Regions from separate parts of the Agathobaculum sp. TL06 genome, predicted to be linked through region 1. Evidence: predicted binding sites of a transcription regulator. Region 1 holds the regulator's gene; the other holds the start of a gene.

What was found. Region 1 encodes HrcA, which represses chaperone genes, less so after heat shock. Its sites were predicted from a motif close to TGTTAGCACTCNNNNNNNNNGAGTGCTAACA; they were not measured.
Region 2: a site for HrcA is predicted at 3,449-3,479, ahead of htpG (molecular chaperone HtpG). Genes of this name have one in related genera too.

The regions. Positions count from the first base shown of each region.
Region 1 covers NZ_BAAGGY010000003.1:75,039-84,801, reverse strand. Annotated here, with positions in the region: gene dnaJ (molecular chaperone DnaJ) at 1-1,032, opposite strand, end outside; gene dnaK (molecular chaperone DnaK) at 1,108-2,955, opposite strand; gene grpE (nucleotide exchange factor GrpE) at 3,196-3,741, opposite strand; gene hrcA (heat-inducible transcriptional repressor HrcA) at 3,780-4,826, opposite strand; gene lepA (translation elongation factor 4) at 5,106-6,917, shown strand; gene hemW (radical SAM family heme chaperone HemW) at 6,914-8,092, shown strand; gene ACYQ3S_RS02560 (ACT domain-containing protein) at 8,096-8,365, shown strand; gene ACYQ3S_RS02555 (DUF711 family protein) at 8,464-9,763, shown strand, end outside.
Region 2 covers NZ_BAAGGY010000001.1:145,061-154,823, forward strand. Annotated here, with positions in the region: gene ACYQ3S_RS00690 (cation:proton antiporter) at 1-434, opposite strand, end outside; fluoride riboswitch at 490-567, opposite strand; gene ACYQ3S_RS00695 (diacylglycerol/lipid kinase family protein) at 572-1,489, opposite strand; gene htpG (molecular chaperone HtpG) at 1,513-3,420, opposite strand; gene ACYQ3S_RS00705 (mechanosensitive ion channel family protein) at 3,641-4,519, opposite strand; gene proS (proline--tRNA ligase) at 4,547-5,986, opposite strand; gene ACYQ3S_RS00715 (carboxypeptidase-like regulatory domain-containing protein) at 6,068-6,370, shown strand; gene ACYQ3S_RS00720 (S-layer homology domain-containing protein) at 6,443-8,260, opposite strand; gene thrS (threonine--tRNA ligase) at 8,284-9,763, opposite strand, start outside.

The DNA of each region.
Region 1 (9,763 bases):
GTTTTTCGGCACCTCGATATTCACGCGGACATACTGATCGCCGCGGCCGCGGCCGCTGACGTTCTGGATGCCCTTGCCTTTCATGCGGAACACGGTGCCGGTCTGCGTCCCTTCCGGCACCTTATATTCCACGCGCCCGTCGATCGTCGGCACCTGAAGCGTGTCGCCCAACGCCGCCTGCGCGAACGAAATCGGGATCTCGACGTACACATCCTGCCCCTCTCGGGTGAAGATGGGATGCGGCCGGATGGACACGGTCACAAACAGGTCGCCCGCCGGTCCGCCGTTCACGCCCGCGTTGCCCTGCCCGCGCTGCTGGATGGACTGTCCCTCGTCGATGCCGGCAGGGATGTTTACCTTGAACTTGCGCGTTTTGCGCACGCGTCCCGCGCCGCCGCACTTGGCGCAGGGCTTTTTGATGATCTTGCCGGTGCCGCGGCAGTTGGGACACGCGGTTTGCGTCTGGAACACACCGAGCGGGGTGCGCTGGGTCTGGGTCACGGAGCCGGTGCCGCGGCAGTTCGGACAGGTTTCGGCGCTGGTACCCTTGGCAGCGCCCGTGCCGCCGCATTCGTCACAGGACTCGATGCGGTTCACCGAGATCTCCTTCTCGCAGCCGAACGCCGCCTCCTCAAACGAGAGGATGACCGTCTGCCGGATGGATTCGCCGCGCTGCGGCGCATTGCGGCGCTGCGAGCGCCCGCCGCCAAAGCCGCCGCCGAAGAACGAGCCGAACAGGTCGCCGAGGTCGCCCATATCGAACCCGCCGAAGCCGCCTGCCCCCGCGCCGCCGCCGTAGCTCGGGTCCACGCCCGCGAAGCCGAACTGGTCGTACTTGGCGCGTTTATCCGCGTCGGAAAGGACCTCATAGGCCTCGTTGACCTCTTTGAATTTGTCGGCCGCATCGGGATTGTCTTTGTTCAGGTCAGGGTGGTACTTGCGGGCCAGGCGGCGGTAAGCCTTTTTCAGCTCGTCCTCACTCGCGCCTTTCTGCACGCCCAGTACCTCGTAATAATCTCTTTTGTCAGCCATTATGATCCCTCAAATAACGGAAAATGACATGCCGCAGGGCGGAACGGAGACCGTCCCGCCCCACGCGGCATGGAATTACTTGTTCTTATCGTCGTCGTCCTTGACCTCGGTGAAGTCCGCGTCAACGAAATCGCCCTGCGGGCCGGACTGTGCGCCCGGCTGGCCGCCCATGTTCGGGTCACCCTGCGGCGCCTGCTGCTGGTAGATCTTACCCGCCAGATCGCTGAACTTCTTGGACAGGCCATCGGTCGCCATCTTAATCATCTCGGTGTCGGTACCCTTGAGCGCTTCCTTGACCTTGTCGATCTCGGCCTGTACGCCGGCCTTTTCATCGGCGGACAGCTTATCGCCCAGGTCGGTCAGCGCCTTTTCGGACTGGAAGACAAGCTGCTCGGCGTTGTTGCGCACCTCGACCGCTTCCTTGTTCTTCTTATCCTGCTCCGCGTACTGCTCGGCCTCGTGCATGGCCTTGTCGATCTCGTCCTGCGAGAGATTGGTGGACGCGGTAATGGTGATCTTCTGCTCCTTGCCCGTACCCAAGTCCTTGGCGGATACGTTTACGATGCCGTTCGCGTCGATATCAAAGGTAACCTCGATCTGCGGTACGCCGCGCGGCGCCGGGGCGATGCCGTCCAGCGTGAAGCGGCCGAGCGTCTTGTTGCCCGCGGCCATCTCGCGCTCGCCCTGCAGGACGTGGATTTCAACCGACGGCTGGTTGTCGGCTGCGGTGGAGAAGATCTGGCTCTTCTTGGTGGGAATGGTGGTGTTGCGGTCGATCAGCTTGGTGCATACGCCGCCCAGCGTCTCAATGCCGAGGGACAGCGGGGTGACGTCGAGCAGCAGCACATCCTTGACCTCGCCGCCGAGTACGCCGCCCTGGATGGACGCGCCGATCGCGACGCATTCGTCCGGATTGATGCCCTTGAAGCCGTCCTTGCCGGTGATGCCCTTAACAGCCTCCTGCACGGCGGGAATGCGGGTCGAGCCGCCCACCAGCAATACCTTGGACAGGTCGGAGGCGGACAGGCCGGCGTCGCTCATCGCCTGACGCACCGGACCCATGGTGCGCTCGACCAGGTCGGCGGTCAGCTCGTTGAACTTCGCGCGGGTCAGCGTCAGCTCGAGGTGCTTCGGGCCGGTCGCGTCCGCGGTGATATACGGCTGGTTGATCGAGGTCTGCGCCATGCCGGACAGCTCGACCTTGGCCTTTTCCGCCGCTTCCTTCAGACGCTGCATGGCCATCTTGTCAGCGGACAGGTCGATACCGTTGGATTTCTTAAACTCCGCGACCATCCAGTCGATGATGCGCTGGTCAAAGTCGTCGCCGCCGAGGTGGGTGTCGCCCGCAGTGGACAGCACTTCGAGCACACCCTCGCCAATGTCGAGGATGGAAACGTCGAACGTGCCGCCGCCGAGGTCGTAGACCATGATCTTCTGCTCGGCTTCCTTATCCACGCCGTAAGCCAGCGCAGCCGCGGTCGGCTCGTTGATGATGCGCAGCACCTCGAGGCCCGCGATCTTGCCCGCGTCCTTGGTCGCCTGGCGCTGGGAGTCGGAGAAGTACGCCGGCACCGTGATGACCGCCTGGGTCACCGGCTGGCCGAGGTAGGCTTCCGCGTCCGCCTTGAGCTTTTGCAGGATCATCGCGGAGATCTCCTGCGGGGAATAGGGCTTGCCGTCAATGTTTACGCGGTAGTCCGAGCCCATGTGGCGCTTGATGGAAATAATCGTGCGGTCCGCGTTGGTCACGGCCTGGCGCTTGGCCACCTGGCCCACCATGCGCTCGCCGTCCTTGGAGAACGCGACCACCGACGGAGTCGTGCGCGCGCCTTCCGCGTTGGGGATGACGACAGCCTCGCCGCCTTCCATAACGGATACGCAGGAATTTGTTGTACCAAGGTCGATACCAATGATTTTGCCCATGTTGATAGCACTCCTTTATATGATTCAGATGCTTTATTACAAGTATTGTCGCGCCCTCCGGCGCGCATTTATCAGGAAATTCCTTGGAAAAGAAATTTCCATAAAATCCGAGAGCATGTATCTCGGATTTTATTCCTCGACTCAGCCGCCTTGGGCGGCGGCATTCGGGTATCGAAAGCAAGTTTCAAAGGAACTTGCTTTCGTATATAGGGGACTTTTGAAGTCCCCTATACGGGGGTTTTAGTTTGCGACCTTCACCATCGCGTGCCGGATCACTTTGTCGCCGATTTGGAAGCCCTGCTGGAATACCTCGGCAATCACGCTTTCGCCCAGCGCTTCATCTTCGACATGCATCACGGCGTTGTGGAAATTCGGGTCGAACGTGGTGCCGGCCGAAGCCTCGATCACGGTGACGTTCAGGCCTTTCAGGCTGTCGGTCAATTGGGTCATGGTCAGCTCCACGCCCTTTTTGTATTCCGCATCCGCGGTTTCGGCCTTGAGCGCACGCTCAAGGTTGTCATAGGTGGGGAGCAGCGCGGTCACTGCGCGGCTGACCGCGTCCGTATACGCCTGCTCGCGCTCGCGCTGGCTGCGCTTGCGGAAGTTGTCGTACTCCGCCGCCATGCGGAGATAGCGGTCGTTCAGCTCCTCGTATTTTGCCTTCCAGTCGTCGGCGGGCGCGGCCTGTTCCTCCTGCGCGCCGGCCTTTGCCGTTTCCTCCTCGGACGGGGTTTCCGGCGCCTTCTGCTCGGCCTCGGCCGGATCGGACTGCTTTTTCTTGCTCATATTGTTTTCATGCCTCCATTTGCTGAAAATCCCGCTGTTCAGGGATTTCCGTCTTTCTCGTCTAAAAAGGTCTCGGCAATCAGCTGATTGAGCCCCTTGGCGAAGCGGCTGAGCTGAGCGGACAGCTTGGCGTAATCCATGCGGGTCGGACCCACGATGCCGATCGCGCCCTGACCGATTTTGCCGATATCGTATTTTGCATAAATCGCGGATGTATCGCTGAGCGGGTTCTCCCCGTTTTCCGGCCCGATGAAGAACTGGATTCCGTCGATCTTACGGGTCGCGGGCAGCAGGTGCCGGCTGTCATCCTCCATATAGTCAAGCAGCGCCTGCGCCTTGTGCAGGTCCTTGTATTCCGGAAAGCGCAGCAGCTTGTTGGTCCCGTCCAGAAAGACCTTCTGATCTCCCAGCTCTTCGATCAGCTCGGCGACATATTCAGCCACGGGGGCCAAAAGGGCGGTCAATCCCGCGGCCCTGCGCACAATATCAAAACGCTCGGCCGTGATGTGGCTGAGCGGCAGGCCGGTCAGCGTCTGGTTGAGGACATAGGTGAGAAGCTCGGCCTCGTCCTTGGTGACGTCGGTCATGGTCCGCACCATTTTATTTTTGACCGAGCCGGAGTCGGTTACAACCACGATGACAAAATTCATTTTGTCAATGGCGATGATCTCAAACTGGCGGATGGATGCCTGGGTCATGGCGGGAGTGATCGCGACGGAAGCGTAATTGGTCAGGCTGGAAATCAGCTTGCCCGCCTCGCGTATCAAATGGTCGAGCTCGCGCACCTTGGTCTGCAGGATGCTCTGCAGCGGCGCGGCGTCGTCCGGCGTTTCAGCCGGCTGCTCCATCAGCTCGTCGACATACAGCCGGTAGCCCTGCGGCGAGGGGATGCGGCCGGCGGAGGTGTGCGGCTTTTCCAGAAAACCCATTTCTTCCAGCTCGCTCATCTCGTTGCGGATGGTGGCGGAGGAAAACGGAAGCGCATGCCCCTCGGTCAGCGCCTTGGAGCCGACTGGCTCGGCTGTGCGGATATAATCGCCGATGATGGCCTTGAGGATCTGCTTTTTTCGTTCCGAAAGCTCCACCTGAGCGGACTCCTTTCCTGTGTGAAAATGGGTTAGCACTCCGCCTCTCTGAGTGCTAAAACTAATTTACCACCGCGTAGCGGCAAAGTCAAGTCTCGTTTATGAATATTTTGTTAAATGATAGGAAACGGGCTGTCACAGCCGGATGGGGACTGCTAATGTGCTGGAAAGAGCGGAGGAGCGTGCGGCCCGCTTGTGCAAAAGTATGCTTGTGGGGCGGCGTAAAACGTGGTATAATATTTCCATATTGCTATTAAGGAAAGGTAAGGAGCTTTCGGTGTGAAAAATCGCGGGCAAATACGGAATTTTTCCATCATCGCGCATATTGACCACGGCAAGTCGACGCTGGCGGACCGCCTGCTCGAACAGTGCAAGGCCGTGTCCCAGCGCGAGATGGAGGAACAGCTGCTTGACAATATGGATCTGGAGCGTGAGCGCGGCATCACGATCAAGGCGCGCGCGGTGCGCATGGAATACGAGGCCGACGACGGCCAGACCTATGAGATGAACCTGATCGACACCCCCGGGCATGTGGACTTCAATTATGAGGTTTCGCGTTCGCTCGCTGCGTGCGAGGGCGCGCTGCTGGTGGTGGACGCGGCACAGGGGATTGAGGCGCAGACACTGGGCAACACCTACCTCGCCATTGACGCGGGGCTGGAGGTTGTGCCGGTCATCAACAAGATCGACCTGCCCGCGGCGGACGCGCCGCGCGTCAAGCAGGAGATCGAGGACATCATCGGTATCCCAGCCGAGGACAGTCCGGAGATCTCGGCCAAAATGAATATCAATATCCACGCGGTGCTCGAACGCATCGTGTCCGACATCTCCGCCCCGCAGGGCGACGCGGACGCGCCGCTGCGCGCGCTTATCTTTGACAGCCAGTACGACCCTTATAAGGGCGTTATCGTTTATATGCGGCTGATGGACGGCAGCATCCGCCCAGGCATGAAGGTGAAAATGATGGCCACGGGCGCGGAGTTCCAGGTGCTCGAATGCGGCTACATGCTGCCGCTCGGCCTGTCGCCCCAGCAGGAGCTGTGCGCGGGCGAGGTCGGCTATTTTACCGCGTCCATCAAGACCGTGTCCGACACCCGTGTGGGCGACACGGTCACCGAGGCGGGACGGCCGACCGCGGAGCCGCTGCCCGGCTACCGTCCGGCGCAGCCCATGGTGTTCTGCGGCATCTATACCGAGGACGGCTCCAAATACCCCGACCTGCGCGACGCGCTGGAAAAGCTTCAGCTCAACGACGCGGCGCTGTCGTTCGAGCCGGAAAGCTCGGTCGCGCTGGGCTTCGGCTTCCGCTGCGGCTTCCTCGGCATGCTGCACATGGAGGTCATCCAGGAGCGGCTCGAACGCGAGTTCGACCTCGACCTGGTCACCACGCTGCCCTCGGTCGTGTATGAGATCGTGCGGACCGACGGCGCGGTTGTCCATTGCGACAACCCGCACGACTATCCCGATCCCGGCCTGATCGACGAGGCGCGCGAGCCGTTCGTCAAGGCCACCATTATGACCCCGCAGGAATTTGTCGGCAATATCATGCCCATGTGCCAGGAGCGCCGCGGCGTGTTCAAGGATATGCAGTATCTTGACTCCAACCTGGTCGAGCTGCACTACGAAATGCCGATCAATGAAATCATCTACGACTTTTTCGACGCGCTCAAGGCGCGCACCAAGGGTTATGCCTCGCTTGACTATGAGCTGCTCGACTACCGGCCGAGCGATCTGGTCAAGGTGGACATGCTGCTCAACGGCGACCAGGTGGACGCGCTTTCCTTTATTGTCCACCGCGAGAAGGCCTACGTCCGCGCGCGCCGCATCTGTGAAAAGCTCAAGGAAAATATCCCGCGCCAGCTGTTCGAGGTACCCATCCAGGCCGCGATCGGCGGCAAGGTGATCGCGCGCGAAACGGTCAAGGCGATGCGTAAGGACGTGCTCGCCAAGTGCTACGGCGGCGATATCACCCGCAAGAAGAAGCTGCTGGAAAAGCAGAAGGAAGGCAAAAAGAAGATGCGCTCGCTCGGTACGGTGCAGATCCCGACCGAGGCGTTCATGGCGGTGCTCAAGCTGGACGAGGAATCATGAGTAAATTTAGTTATCGAAACAAGCCGCTCGGCCTGTACCTGCATATCCCGTTCTGTGTGCAGAAATGCGGCTACTGTGATTTTTACTCCGTGCCGGACAAGGAACTGATGAAAGACTACGTTTCGGCGCTGCTGACCCATATCCGCTCCTACGGCGCACTGTGCGGCGGCTACACGGTGGATACGGTCTATATCGGCGGCGGTACGCCGACCTGCCTGGGGCCGAAATACCTCGGCCGCATCCTGCAGGAGGTGCGGAACAAGTTCCCCCTTGCGGAGGACGCGGAGATCACGGTCGAGTGCAATCCGGAAAGCACGGATAAAAAAGTGCTGGAAATGATGAAAAAGCAGGGCGTGAACCGGCTGTCGTTCGGTGTGCAGTCCGCGCATGACGACGAGCTGAAGGCCATCGGCCGCATCCATACGTTCCAGCAGGCGAAGGACGCGGTTGACCTGGCGCGGGAGAAAGGCTTTTCCAACATCAGCTTGGATCTGATGTACGGTCTGCCCGGGCAGACGCAGGAGCAGTTTCTCGACTCGGTGGAGCAGTGCCTTGCGCTCGGTCCGAAGCATCTGTCCTGCTACGGGCTGAAGCTCGAACCGGCCACGCCGATGGGCCGCGAAAACCCGACCCTGCCCGACGACGACGCGCAGGCGGACACCTATCTCGCCATGTGCGAGCTGCTCCGCAAAAACGGCTTTGAGCATTATGAAATATCCAACTTCGCCCGTTCGGGCTTCCGGTCGCGCCACAACCAGAAATACTGGGACCTGTCCGAGTATCTGGGGCTGGGGCCGGGCGCGCATTCGTTCATGAATGGGCGCCGGTTCGAGTTCGCGCGCGACATCAAGGCCTACATAAGCGGCGAGGATATCCTGCGGGACGAGGACGAGGTGCCGACGTTCCAGCGGCAGGGCGAATACCTGATGGTACGCCTGCGTACCTCGGACGGGGTGGACTTCCTCGATTTGGAGAAACGGTATAACATCGACTCCACGCCCTATGAGGAAGCGTTCCGCGGTCTGATGGGAAACGAGCTGGTCGCCCACCAGGGGACGCGCTGGTACCTGACCGAAAAGGGGTTCCTGGTATCCAACAGCATCATCAACACCATTGTCGAGGCTGGCCAGCCGGACATGGGGGAACAACAATCAATTCAATTTTTGGAGGAATAAAACATGCGCGCAGTTATCACGGTGGTCGGCAAGGACCGCACGGGCATTATCGCTAAGATATCCGACACGCTGTACAAGCATCAGGTGAATATTGTCGATATTTCGCAGAATGTTATGGAGGACATGTTCGCCATGGTCATGCTGGTGAATATCGATCAGTGTACGGTGGATTTCACCGCGCTGGCCGACCTGCTCGATCAGGACGGGGAAACGCTCGGCATGAAGATCCATACCATGCATGAGGATATCTTCGACGCGATGCACAAAATATAAAAACGCCATTTTCCGCCAAACGGCGCTGCGCGCGGGAAGAGTGCGTGCGGAAGAAAAATATCCTGCTATGGGTGAATACGGGGACTATTATTATGTCAATGATTAACACAAAAGATATACTGGAAACCATCAAGATGATAGAGGAGGAGCACCTCGACATCCGCACGATCACGATGGGCATTTCGCTGCGCGACCTGGCCAGCAGCGACATCAACGTGCTGGCCGACAAGGTGTACGACAAGATCACCCGCCGCGCGGAAAAGCTGGTCGCGACCGGCGAGCAGATCGAGCGCGAGCTGGGTATCCCGATCATCAACAAGCGCATTTCGGTCACCCCGATCGCGATGATCGGCGCGGTGACGGATGCGGACAGCTATGTGCCGCTGGCCAAGGCGCTCGACCGCGCCGCGTCGGCCACCGGCGTTAACTTTGTCGGCGGCTTTTCCGCGCTGGTGCAGAAAGGTTTTGCCAAGGGCGACGAAATCCTTATCAACTCCATACCCGAGGCGCTGGCTGAGACCAATCTGGTCTGCTCGTCGGTCAACGTGGCCTCGACCAAGGCGGGCGTCAATCTGGACGCCATCGCGCTGATGGGGCGCATCATCAAGCAGACCGCCGAGCTGACAAAGGACAACGAATCCATGGGCTGCTCCAAGCTGGTCGTATTCGCCAACGCGGTGGACGACAACCCGTTCATGGCGGGCGCGTTCCACGGCATCGGCGAGCCGGAAACCGTTATCAATGTCGGCGTATCCGGCCCGGGCGTGGTGCAGTCGGCCATCCGGCGCGCGGGCGACTGCCCGATTAACGAGGTGGCCGAGGTCATTAAAAAGACCGCGTTCAAGATCACCCGCATGGGCCAGCTGGTCGGCGCGATCGCCAGCCAGCGTTTAGGCGTACCGTTCGGCATTGTGGACCTGTCGCTCGCGCCGACGCCGGCAATCGGCGACTCGGTCGCGCGCATCCTCGAAGAGGTCGGCCTGGAGGTCTGCGGCTGCTGCGGCACGACCGCTATCCTGGCGATGCTCAACGACGCGGTCAAAAAGGGCGGCGTGATGGCGTCGTCCAGCGTCGGCGGGCTGTCGGGCGCGTTTATTCCGGTGTCCGAGGACGAGGGCATGATCGCCGCCGCACAGGCGGGCGCGCTCACGCTGGAGAAGCTCGAAGCCATGACCGCGGTTTGCTCGGTCGGCATCGACATGGTCGCCGTACCCGGCGACACGACCGCCGAGGTCATTTCCGGCCTGATCGCGGATGAAATCGCCATCGGCGTTGTCAACTCCAAGACGACCGCCGTGCGCGTCATTCCGGCCATTGGCAAAAAGGTGGGGGATATGGTGGAGTTCGGCGGCCTGCTGGGCAGCGCGCCCATCATGCCGATCGCCACCGGCTCACCCG
Region 2 (9,763 bases), on a different contig from region 1:
TTGGCTGTCCCATAGCCTTCCTCCATCAGCCGGAGCATTTTCGGCACAATAACCGCGGGCGATACCGCCGCAATGACCGCTCCCATAACCGCTGCTTCCAGAGCGGTAATCCCCAGCATCCTCGGCGCCAGCAGCACCATGCCGCATATCTCAAAGCAGGCCGGCACAAAGCACATGAGCACGGCCGGCCGCCCCACGCGTTTCAAATCCGCGATATTCAGCGACAATCCGGCCCTTGTCAGAATGATGATCAGCGCGAGCTGCCGCAGGTCGGCACTGATCCCCAACAGCGCAGGGTCTAACAGGTTGAGTACACAGGGGCCGAGCAGGATGCCTGTAACCAGCATACCGAGCAGGCTTGGCAGGCCGATCCGGCCAAACGCCCATCCGAGCAGCATCCCCAACAGGAACACATACGCCAAACTTGTTAACATGAACTTTTCCCTCCATTTTTGGCGGAGCATAAAAAAGCTGATGCCCCGCACGTTTTTTCGTGCAGAAGTCATCAGCTTTTTCAAGCGGTTCAGGCGGCATGCGCCAAGGGAGAACTTCATTCCCTGTCCCTATTATATCAGGCTTCCTCTGCCTTTTCAAGATTTTTTGTATCGCCGGCGACAAATGTGATCGCCCGACTGAAGTTTGTAATGTCCGCGTGCTTTACCGCACCGCCAAACTCCCCATCCAGCGTCCACAGGACATCGTCCTCCGCATCAAACGTGATCTGCGACGTCCGGAAATACACAAAGCGGTTGGAGTCCACATTTCCCGTCAGCAGGTCATTGGCAAGCCACTGAAGCTCCATGGGGTTTTCTACCGGATAGACCAAAAGCACCTCATACAAGCCATCGTCCAGCGCTACATCATCCGTTGAAATCGTTTTGAAGCCTCCGACAGAGACGGTATTGGACACCATGCCGAAAATAAAATCGTCCTCCACCGTCATTTCCGCGCTGTTCACACGCATATGGTGCTCCCTGATGTTGGTCAGCGATTTGACGCCTTCTATGATATACGCTGCGCGGCCAAAGACGTTTTTGGTCTGCTGCGGTGTGGCGTAAGATACCTCGGTAAACACGCCGAACGCCGCGATATAGTTGAAATACCGTTCGTTGAACATCCCGATATCGAGCGCCTGCAAATTGTCGCTGGCTGCGACAGCCGCCGCCTCCACCGGAGATTTGGGTATGCCCAGGCTGAGTGCAAAATCGTTTGTCGTACCCGCAGGGATATAACCAAGCGGCGGACGGGTCTGCGCTTCCATCAGGCCGGTGACCACTTCGTTGAGCGTCCCGTCCCCGCCCGCACAGACAATGCGGTCAAACTCCGCCGCCCTTTCCCGCGCAACGCGGGTTGCGTCTTTCGTCCCCTGCGTGGCATAGAGGGTAACGTCGTAGCCCGCCTTCTGGAATGTGCTCACACAATCGACGACCTTGCCGGCGATTGCGCCGCGTCCCGCATGCGGGTTGACGATCCAAAGCAGCTTTTTCATCCAGGCATACCCTCTCCTCTAATTTACGAAATCAAACCGCACACCGCGTTGGCATAGGACACCGGATCATCAACCGGCAGCCCTTCGATCAGAAGCGCCTGCGTATAGAGTATTTCCGCGTAGACCGCAACCTTATCCGAGTTCTGCTGCTGCAGCTCGCAAAGCTTTTTGAAAACCGGATGCTCCGCGTTCAGCTCCAAAATGCGCTCCGCGTGTACGCGCTGGCTATCGTCGAGCGCCTGCTGGTTGAGTACCTTTTCCATCTCTAAGGTCACAGGACCTTCCGCGCGCAGGCAGCACGGATGACTTTTCAGGCGGCCGGTTAATTCCACTTTCTTTACCTTACCCTCCAGTGCGGTTCCCAGCGCAGACAGAAGCGTCTCATTCTCCTCGGTCAGCTTTTTGATTTCCGCCTTTTCATCTTCGCTCTCCAGCCCAAGGTCCGCGTCAGCGATCGACTTGAATTCTTTCTCCTGATAGCTTGCCAGCATTTTTATGCAGAACTCATCGATGTTATCATCCAGGCACAGAACCTCGTAGCCCTTGTCGCGAAGCGTCTCCATCGCCGGCAGCAGTTTGATCTTATCGATCGTTTCCCCGCAGGCATAGTAGATATATTTCTGTTCCTCCTTCATGCGGGAAACATATTCCTCCAGCGTGACCAGCTTATCCTCGGTGGAGGAATGGTAAATCAGAAGATCCTGCAGCAATTCCTTATGCGCGCCGTAGTCCACATATGCGCCATATTTAATCTGGCGTCCAAATGCTTTCCAGAACTTTTCATAATCCTCGCGCTTGTCCTTCTGCATTTTGAGCAGCTCGCTCTTGATTTTCTTCTCAATGCTCTGCGCAATCGCTTTCAGGTGGCGGTCGTGCTGCAGCATCTCACGGGAAATATTGAGCGAAAGATCCGCTGTATCCACCATACCGCGCACAAAGCTGAAATGGTCGGGCAGCAGGTCGGCGCACTTATCCATAATCAGGACGCCATTGGAATAAAGCTGCAGCCCTTTCTCATAGTCCTTGGTATAGTAATCCATCGGCGCATGCGCGGGGATGAACAGCATCGCCGTATAGGTCACCGCGCCCTCTACGCTGGAATGGATATGGCAGAGCGGGGGCTGGTAATCGTAAAATTTGGAGGTATAAAACGAATTGTATTCCTCCTCCGTCAAATCCTTTTTGGACTTTTTCCAAATCGGGACCATGGAGTTGAGGGTCGTGTTTTCCGTGTATTCCTCCCATTCCGGCTGGTAATCCTCCCCTGTATCCGCCGGCTTTTCCTTCATGCGGGAGCGCGTCATGTCCATCTTGATCGGATACCGGATATAATCCGAATACTTCTTTACCAATGCCTGTATCCTGTAGGGTTCCAGGAATTCGTCATAGGTTTCGTTTTCCGTATTTTCCTTGATTGTAAGCGTAATACGGGTGCCGTTTTCTTCTTTTTCACACGGCGTTACGGTATAGCCGGCCGTGCCGTCGGATTCCCAACGGTTTGCCTGGTCGCTGCCGATCGCACGGGACACGACCTCTACATGGCTTGCGACCATAAATGCCGCATAGAAGCCAACGCCGAACTGGCCGATAATATCAATATCCGCCTGATCCTGGTTCTCTTTCTTAAAAGCAAGCGAGCCGGATCGGGCAATCGTACCCAGGTTGCTTTCCAGCTCCTCCGCTGTCATGCCGCAGCCGTGGTCTTCAATCACAAAGCGGCGGTTTTCCTTGTCAAGCGTCAGCTCGATCGGTAAGCTGTCGCGTGTGATGCCGGTCTTGCCTTCTTTCATTGCGTTATAGTAGAGCTTATCCGTTGCATCCGAAGCGTTGGAGATCAGCTCCCGCAGGAAAATTTCTTTATGTGTATAAATCGAATTGATCATTAAGTCCAACAGGCGCTTGGACTCCGCCTTAAATTGTTTCTTTGCCATGGTCGATGCACCTCTATTGATGAAATGGTGTTAGCACTCTAACACTTCGAGTGCCAACACTGTTATGATAATACCATGGAAAGGAAAAATCAAGCCCTCCCTCCAAAATTCATTTTTTATTCAAAAAGAAATGGAAGCTGAATTGCAATAAAACAAAAAGGGCCACATCATAGCGATATGGCCCCTTTCTGCTGTTTTACTGCTTGTGCTACACGAATTTTTACGGACTGCCGTTTCCTTTCTGCACGACGACCACATGCGGATAGGCAATTTCGATTCCTTCCTGCTCGTAGATTTTCTTGATATTTTCCTGCACCGTGCATTTCAGGCTGAACGCGGTACCGTTGTCCTTGGCCCAGAGCGACGCGCGCAGCGTGACCGCGGATTCCGCCAGCGCCAGCACGACCACCTGTACCAGCGGCGCGCCCGCCGCAACCTGTTCGGACGTGCGCACATCAAGGAAGTCCGGCTGGCGGGCGATCTCCTGCGCGAGCAGCTCCTTGGCGCGGGCGATATCGGATTCATAGGTCACGCCGATCTCGAGGAATGCGCAGACGCGGCTGTCGCCATAGTCCGCATTTTCGATAATGGAATTGTTCATCACGCTGTTCGGCACGATCACGCGCTTGTTTTCGTAGGTGCGGATGGCGGTGTGGCGCAGGGTGATCTCCTCGACCACACCGGAAATGTCGTTATCCACACAGCGCACCACGTCTCCAATCACAAACGGTTTGAACGCCAGAATCATCATCCCGCTGACTATGCTGCCCAGCGCCTCCTGCGATGCCAGGCCGCCGACCACCGCGAGCACGCCGCCCGCGGCCATCAGCTTGTTCATACCCGCGCTGAGCGCCGGTATGTTGGAAACGATCACCGCGAAGCCCGTGAAATACAAAGCTGCAATCGCAAGATACCGGCAGAACGCCAATATCGTCGCGTTGCCGCTGCTGACCTGCTTCTGCCGGTCGATCAGCCGGAACATAATCCGGTTAACCACCCGTACGCAGACCAGCGTCACAATACTTGTGGCCGCGATAAACAGTGCGGTCAGTGCGATGCCGGGCAAGCCGTTCTCTATCAAGTTTTCCAGCCAGCTCACCAAGGCATCCCTCCTTCCGCCGGATCTTTAATACGCGATACCCCAAACGACCATTTTGTGCGCCGGTTTCCCGCATACCGGACATACGTCCGCGATATGCTCCTGCTCGAACGGCATGCAGCGGCTCGGCATACCGGTCTCCTCCTTGATCTTTTCCTCGCAGGCGAGGTCACCGCACCACATGGATTTGATAAAGCCGGTATGCTCGGCGAGGATCGACTTCATCTCGTCAAGCGATTTCGCGGTATAGGTGTGCTCCTCACGGTTTTTCAGCGCCTTCTGGAACAGGGCATCCTGAATTTCCTGCAGCAGCGCCGGAATTTTTTCCGTCAGCTCTTCAAATTTCACAACGGTCTTTTCACGGTTGTCACGGCGTACCAGAACACACTGCCCGTTTGCGATATCGCGCGGTCCGACCTCCAGCCGGAGCGGCACGCCCTTCATCTCGTACTCGGCGAACTTCCAACCGGGGCTGTTTTCGGACAGGTCGATCTTGGCGCGCACACCAGCCGCCTTTACCATTTCATAAAGCTCCTGCGCCTTTTCGGTCACGCCCTGCTTATGGCTTGCCACCGGAATGACAACAAGCTGTGTCGGCGCAATACGGGGCGGCAATACGAGGCCTTCGTTGTCGCCATGCGTCATAATGATCGCGCCGATCATGCGCGTAGACATGCCCCAGGAGGTCTGGTACATGTATTGGAGCGTATTGTTTTTATCCGTGTACTGCATGCCGAACGCACGCGCGAATCCGTCGCCGAAATAGTGCGAGGTGCCGGACTGCAGCGCCTTGCAGTCATGCATCATGGCCTCGATAGTGTAGGTTTTCTCCGCGCCCGCAAAGCGTTCCTTTTCGGTTTTCTCCCCCTTGATGACCGGAATAGCGAGCCATTCCTCCGCAAACCTGGCGTAAATATTCAGCATGCGGAGGGTCTCCTCCATCGCTTCTTCCGCCGTTGCATGGACAGTATGCCCTTCCTGCCACCAGAATTCCCGACTGCGCAGGAACGGACGGGTGGTTTTTTCCCACCGGACTACGCTGCACCACTGGTTATACAGCTTCGGCAGGTCGCGCCAGGAGCGAACGATTTTCGCGTAATGCTCGCAGAACAGCGTTTCCGACGTCGGACGGACGCAAAGACGCTCTTCCAGCTTTTCCGAGCCGCCATGCGTGACCCAGGCCACCTCGGGCGCAAAGCCTTCGACATGGTCCTTTTCCTTCTGCAGCAGGCTTTCCGGTATGAAAATCGGCATCGCGACGTTTTCATGTCCGGTCTCTTTGAACATACCGTCCAACGCCTGCTGGATGTTTTCCCACAGCGCCTGCGCGTACGGACGCATGATAACGCAGCCCTTGACCGAGGAATAGTCGATCATCTCCGCTTTCTTCACGATATCGGTGTACCACTGCGCAAAATCCACATCCATGGATGTGATTTCGCTGACCAGCTTCTTCTGTTCTGCCATAATTGTATTCCCTCACCTTTTCCAAATAGATTTCATAAAATAACAATAGATTCTTATGTATCAAACAAAGGGGTAATCACTATGAACCTTTCTCAGTCCTTTTATGTCAAGCCTGCGGCTCATGAGGTCGTCGATACCACGGTATCCCTATATCTGGATCAGCGCCCCGCGGTTGTCGGGACAGTAGTGGATCAGAACGGGAAACCGGTTGAGGAAGCGCTTGTGACCTTTTACCGCGCGGACGCGCCCGCCACGCCTGTGAGCGCGCTGTATACCGACGAGCTCGGCCGCTTCACTTTCGGCCCGCTGGAAGCCGGCCAGCTTTACCACGTCAAGGTTTTCAAGCGTTCCGACGCGATCCGCGCTCTGGAACAGGGGAACTAAGCCCTACCGCGGACGCACAGGGCATCGTATTGCACACAAAACTTTTTCATTCTTTACCCCCGATGCGCCAGACTATGAGTTGACCCCGACGCCGAGCGCATCCAGCCGCGCCTGCTCGACCGCGCATTCCTCTTCCGTATAGCCGGAAAATCCCATGCCCGGCCTGTTGACCAGCGCGCGCAGCCGGCCGTTCTCAATCGCATATTCGTAGGAGTGGTAATCCGCCATCCCCATCACATAGGTGTACTGTACACGCACCACACCCGCCTCCGCACAGGTGATCCGGTCAAAGGTCAGTCCATGCGCGGGCTGGTTTGCCAGCAGCACGGTTTCCATACCGTCCGCCGCAATGCGTATCGCTTCGGTACCCGCCAGCGTAAACACTCCTGCGCCATAATACCCCGGGCGTTCGTCCGCCGGCGAGGTCAGCAGCACATAGCTGCCGTCTGCGGGGTCGATCTCGCAGTCATATACCGGCTTGTCTGTGATCTGCAGCAGCTTGCCATCCTCTGCCCGATACAGCCCCGCCGTACCCCAGGCGCAGGAGCCGTTATCTGACAGGAGCTTCGGCGCATTCTCGCCCTGCCAATAGGCCAATACATCCTCTGTCCACTGTGCCGCGTGTTCCGGCAGGGGATATCGGTTTTCTACCGTGTAGCTTCCGGCCGGCTCACCGTCCCAGCTCCAGCCCGAGATCACCGTGTGTTCGGCCGTGATATTTTCCATCAGCAGCAGGCCGCTGCTCAGGACAACGGACAGCCGATCCCCGGCTGCAAGCGGCAGGGCGCTGGCACCGTTTTCGTCCAAACGGTAGAATTTATCCTCACTGGCCTGGAACACGCAGCCATCCTCTCCCTGCAGGCAGGAGAACAACGCGTCGCTTCCCTCTTGCTTTGTCAGAGAAAGCACCGCTTCCGTCTCCGCGCCACGGACCGCATAGACCGTATCCCCCTCCGGTTCACGGAGCAGGAGGTAGTCTGTCCCTCCCGCGTATCCCATGATTTTCGCCGTGCTTCCCTCCGGACCGCGCAGCAGCTCTTCCGCTTCCAGCGTCTCCGCATCGAGGCGGAAGCATACATAGTCATGCCCTTCCGACGCTTTCTCGCCATACAGTTGATTCAGAGGGGATTTGGAATAATAAATTACGTCAATTTCATCATCCGCACAGCGCACCACCGGCACGCCCGCAATCACACAGGACAGGCGGTAATCCATATCATTGAATCCGTGCAACGTATCCTGCGTATATTCGCGCGGCAAAACGTCCCACGCCGCCTTCTTGAACTGCTCCAAGGAGAATACGCCGCGGTCGATCAGTTTCTGCGCGACCGTAATGCCGTTTGTGTCCTCATATTTGAGGTAGTATTCTCCCAGCAGGCGTGCGGACAGCGATACCGCGTCCCCGCGGACAAAACCCGCCCGGTCGCAGTCGCCCTCCTCATCTACGCCGTAAACCCCCAGAAAGTCATAGCTTTCCTCATCCGTTGAGGCGCGCGCAAGAAACGTGCAGTACTGCCCATAGGTCACGCTTTCCTCCGCGCCGTATCTGGTTGCGGATACGCCGCGCGTCAGACCGCTTTGATACAGCCAGGCAATATAGGGGTCCGCCCATTCGGGTACATCGGTAAAGGGGTGCGTCCACGCTCCTTCCAGCGCGGTCTGCTCTGCGCCGAGGAAGCGCGTCAGCATCACAGCCGCCTCTGCGCGCGTCATGGGCTGTTCCAGCTCAAACCCCTTTTCCGTCCCCCGAAACAGGCCGAGGTCGTACAGCATCTGCGCCTGCGCTTCCGTGTCGCCCGGATAGGCGTTGTCGATCGTGCCGACGTTTGCCGCTCCTGCGGCAAACGTCATCAACAATACTGCAAAACAAGTGGCAGCCAGCTTTTTCATAGCCCTATCCCCTTTCCAGTGGATTACCGCAGCTTTTCTTTCACCTCATAGGACAGCTTTTCGATGAACTCCACCAGTTCCATCGGCGTGGTCTCGCCGGTTTTGCGCTCGCGCACCGAAATGATGCCCTTCTCCTCGTCCTTGTCACCGATAACGACCATATACGGCACCTTATGCACCTGCGCCTCACGGATCTTGTAGCCGATCTTCTCGTTGCGGTCATCCATGCTCACGCGGAAGCCCGCTTCGGTGAGCTGCCTCACGACCTCCTGCGCGCAGGGGATATTGCGGTCGGTCATGGGCATAACGCGCACCTGCTCCGGCGCGAGCCAGGTGGGGAACGCGCCCGCAAAATGCTCGGTGATGACGCCGATGAAGCGCTCGATCGAGCCGAGCACCACGCGGTGAATCATGATCGGGCGGTGCTTTTCGCCGTCCGCGCCGATATACTCCAGTTCAAACCGCTCGGGAAGCTGGGAGTCCAGCTGGATCGTGCCGCACTGCCAGGTGCGGCCGAGCGAATCGGCCAGATGGAAGTCCAGCTTGGGACCGTAGAACGCGCCGTCGCCCTCGTTGACCACATAGTCCTTGCCCATCTCGGTGATGGCTTCCTTGAGGATATCCTGGTTGTGCTCCCACTGCTCGACCGTGCCGATGTGATCCTCCGGCATGGTGGACAGCTCGATCTTATAACTCAGGCCGAACACCGAGTACACCTCGTCGAACAGCTTGACCGTGTTCTTGATTTCATCCTTCATCTGGTCCGGCGTCATAAAGATATGCGCGTCGTCCTGCGTGAAGCAGCGCACGCGGAACAGGCCGTGCAGCGCGCCGGACAGCTCGTGGCGGTGGACAAGGCCCAGTTCACCTACGCGCAGCGGCAGCTCGCGGTAGGAGTGCGGCTGGGACTTGTAGACCAGCATGCCACCCGGGCAGTTCATGGGCTTGATAGCAAAGTCCTCGTCGTCAATGACCGTGGTGTACATATTGTTCTTGTAGTGCTCCCAGTGGCCCGAACGCTCCCACAGCTTGCGGCTGAGGATGACCGGCGTGGAAACCTCGACATAGCCGTACTTCTTGTGGACCTCGCGCCAGTAGTCGATCAGGGTGTTCTTGAGCGTCATGCCATTGGGGAGGAAGAACGGGAAGCCCGGCCCTTCCTCGGTCAGCATGAACAGGCCAAGCTCCTTGCCCAGACGGCGGTGGTCGCGCTTCTTGGCCTCCTCCAGCATGTTCAGGTAGGCGTCCAGTTCATCCTTCTTGGGGAAGGCCGTGCCGTAGATACGCTGAAGCATCTTATTTTTGCTGTCGCCACGCCAGTATGCGCCGGTGACGTTCATCAGTTTGATGCCGTTTCCCTTGACGCGGCCGGTGGTATCCAGATGCGGGCCGGCACACAGGTCGGTGAACTCGCCCTGCTTGTAGAACGAGATGGTAGCATCCTCCGGCAGGTCGTCGATGAGCTGCACCTTGTACGGCTCGTCCTTTTCCTCCATCAGCTTG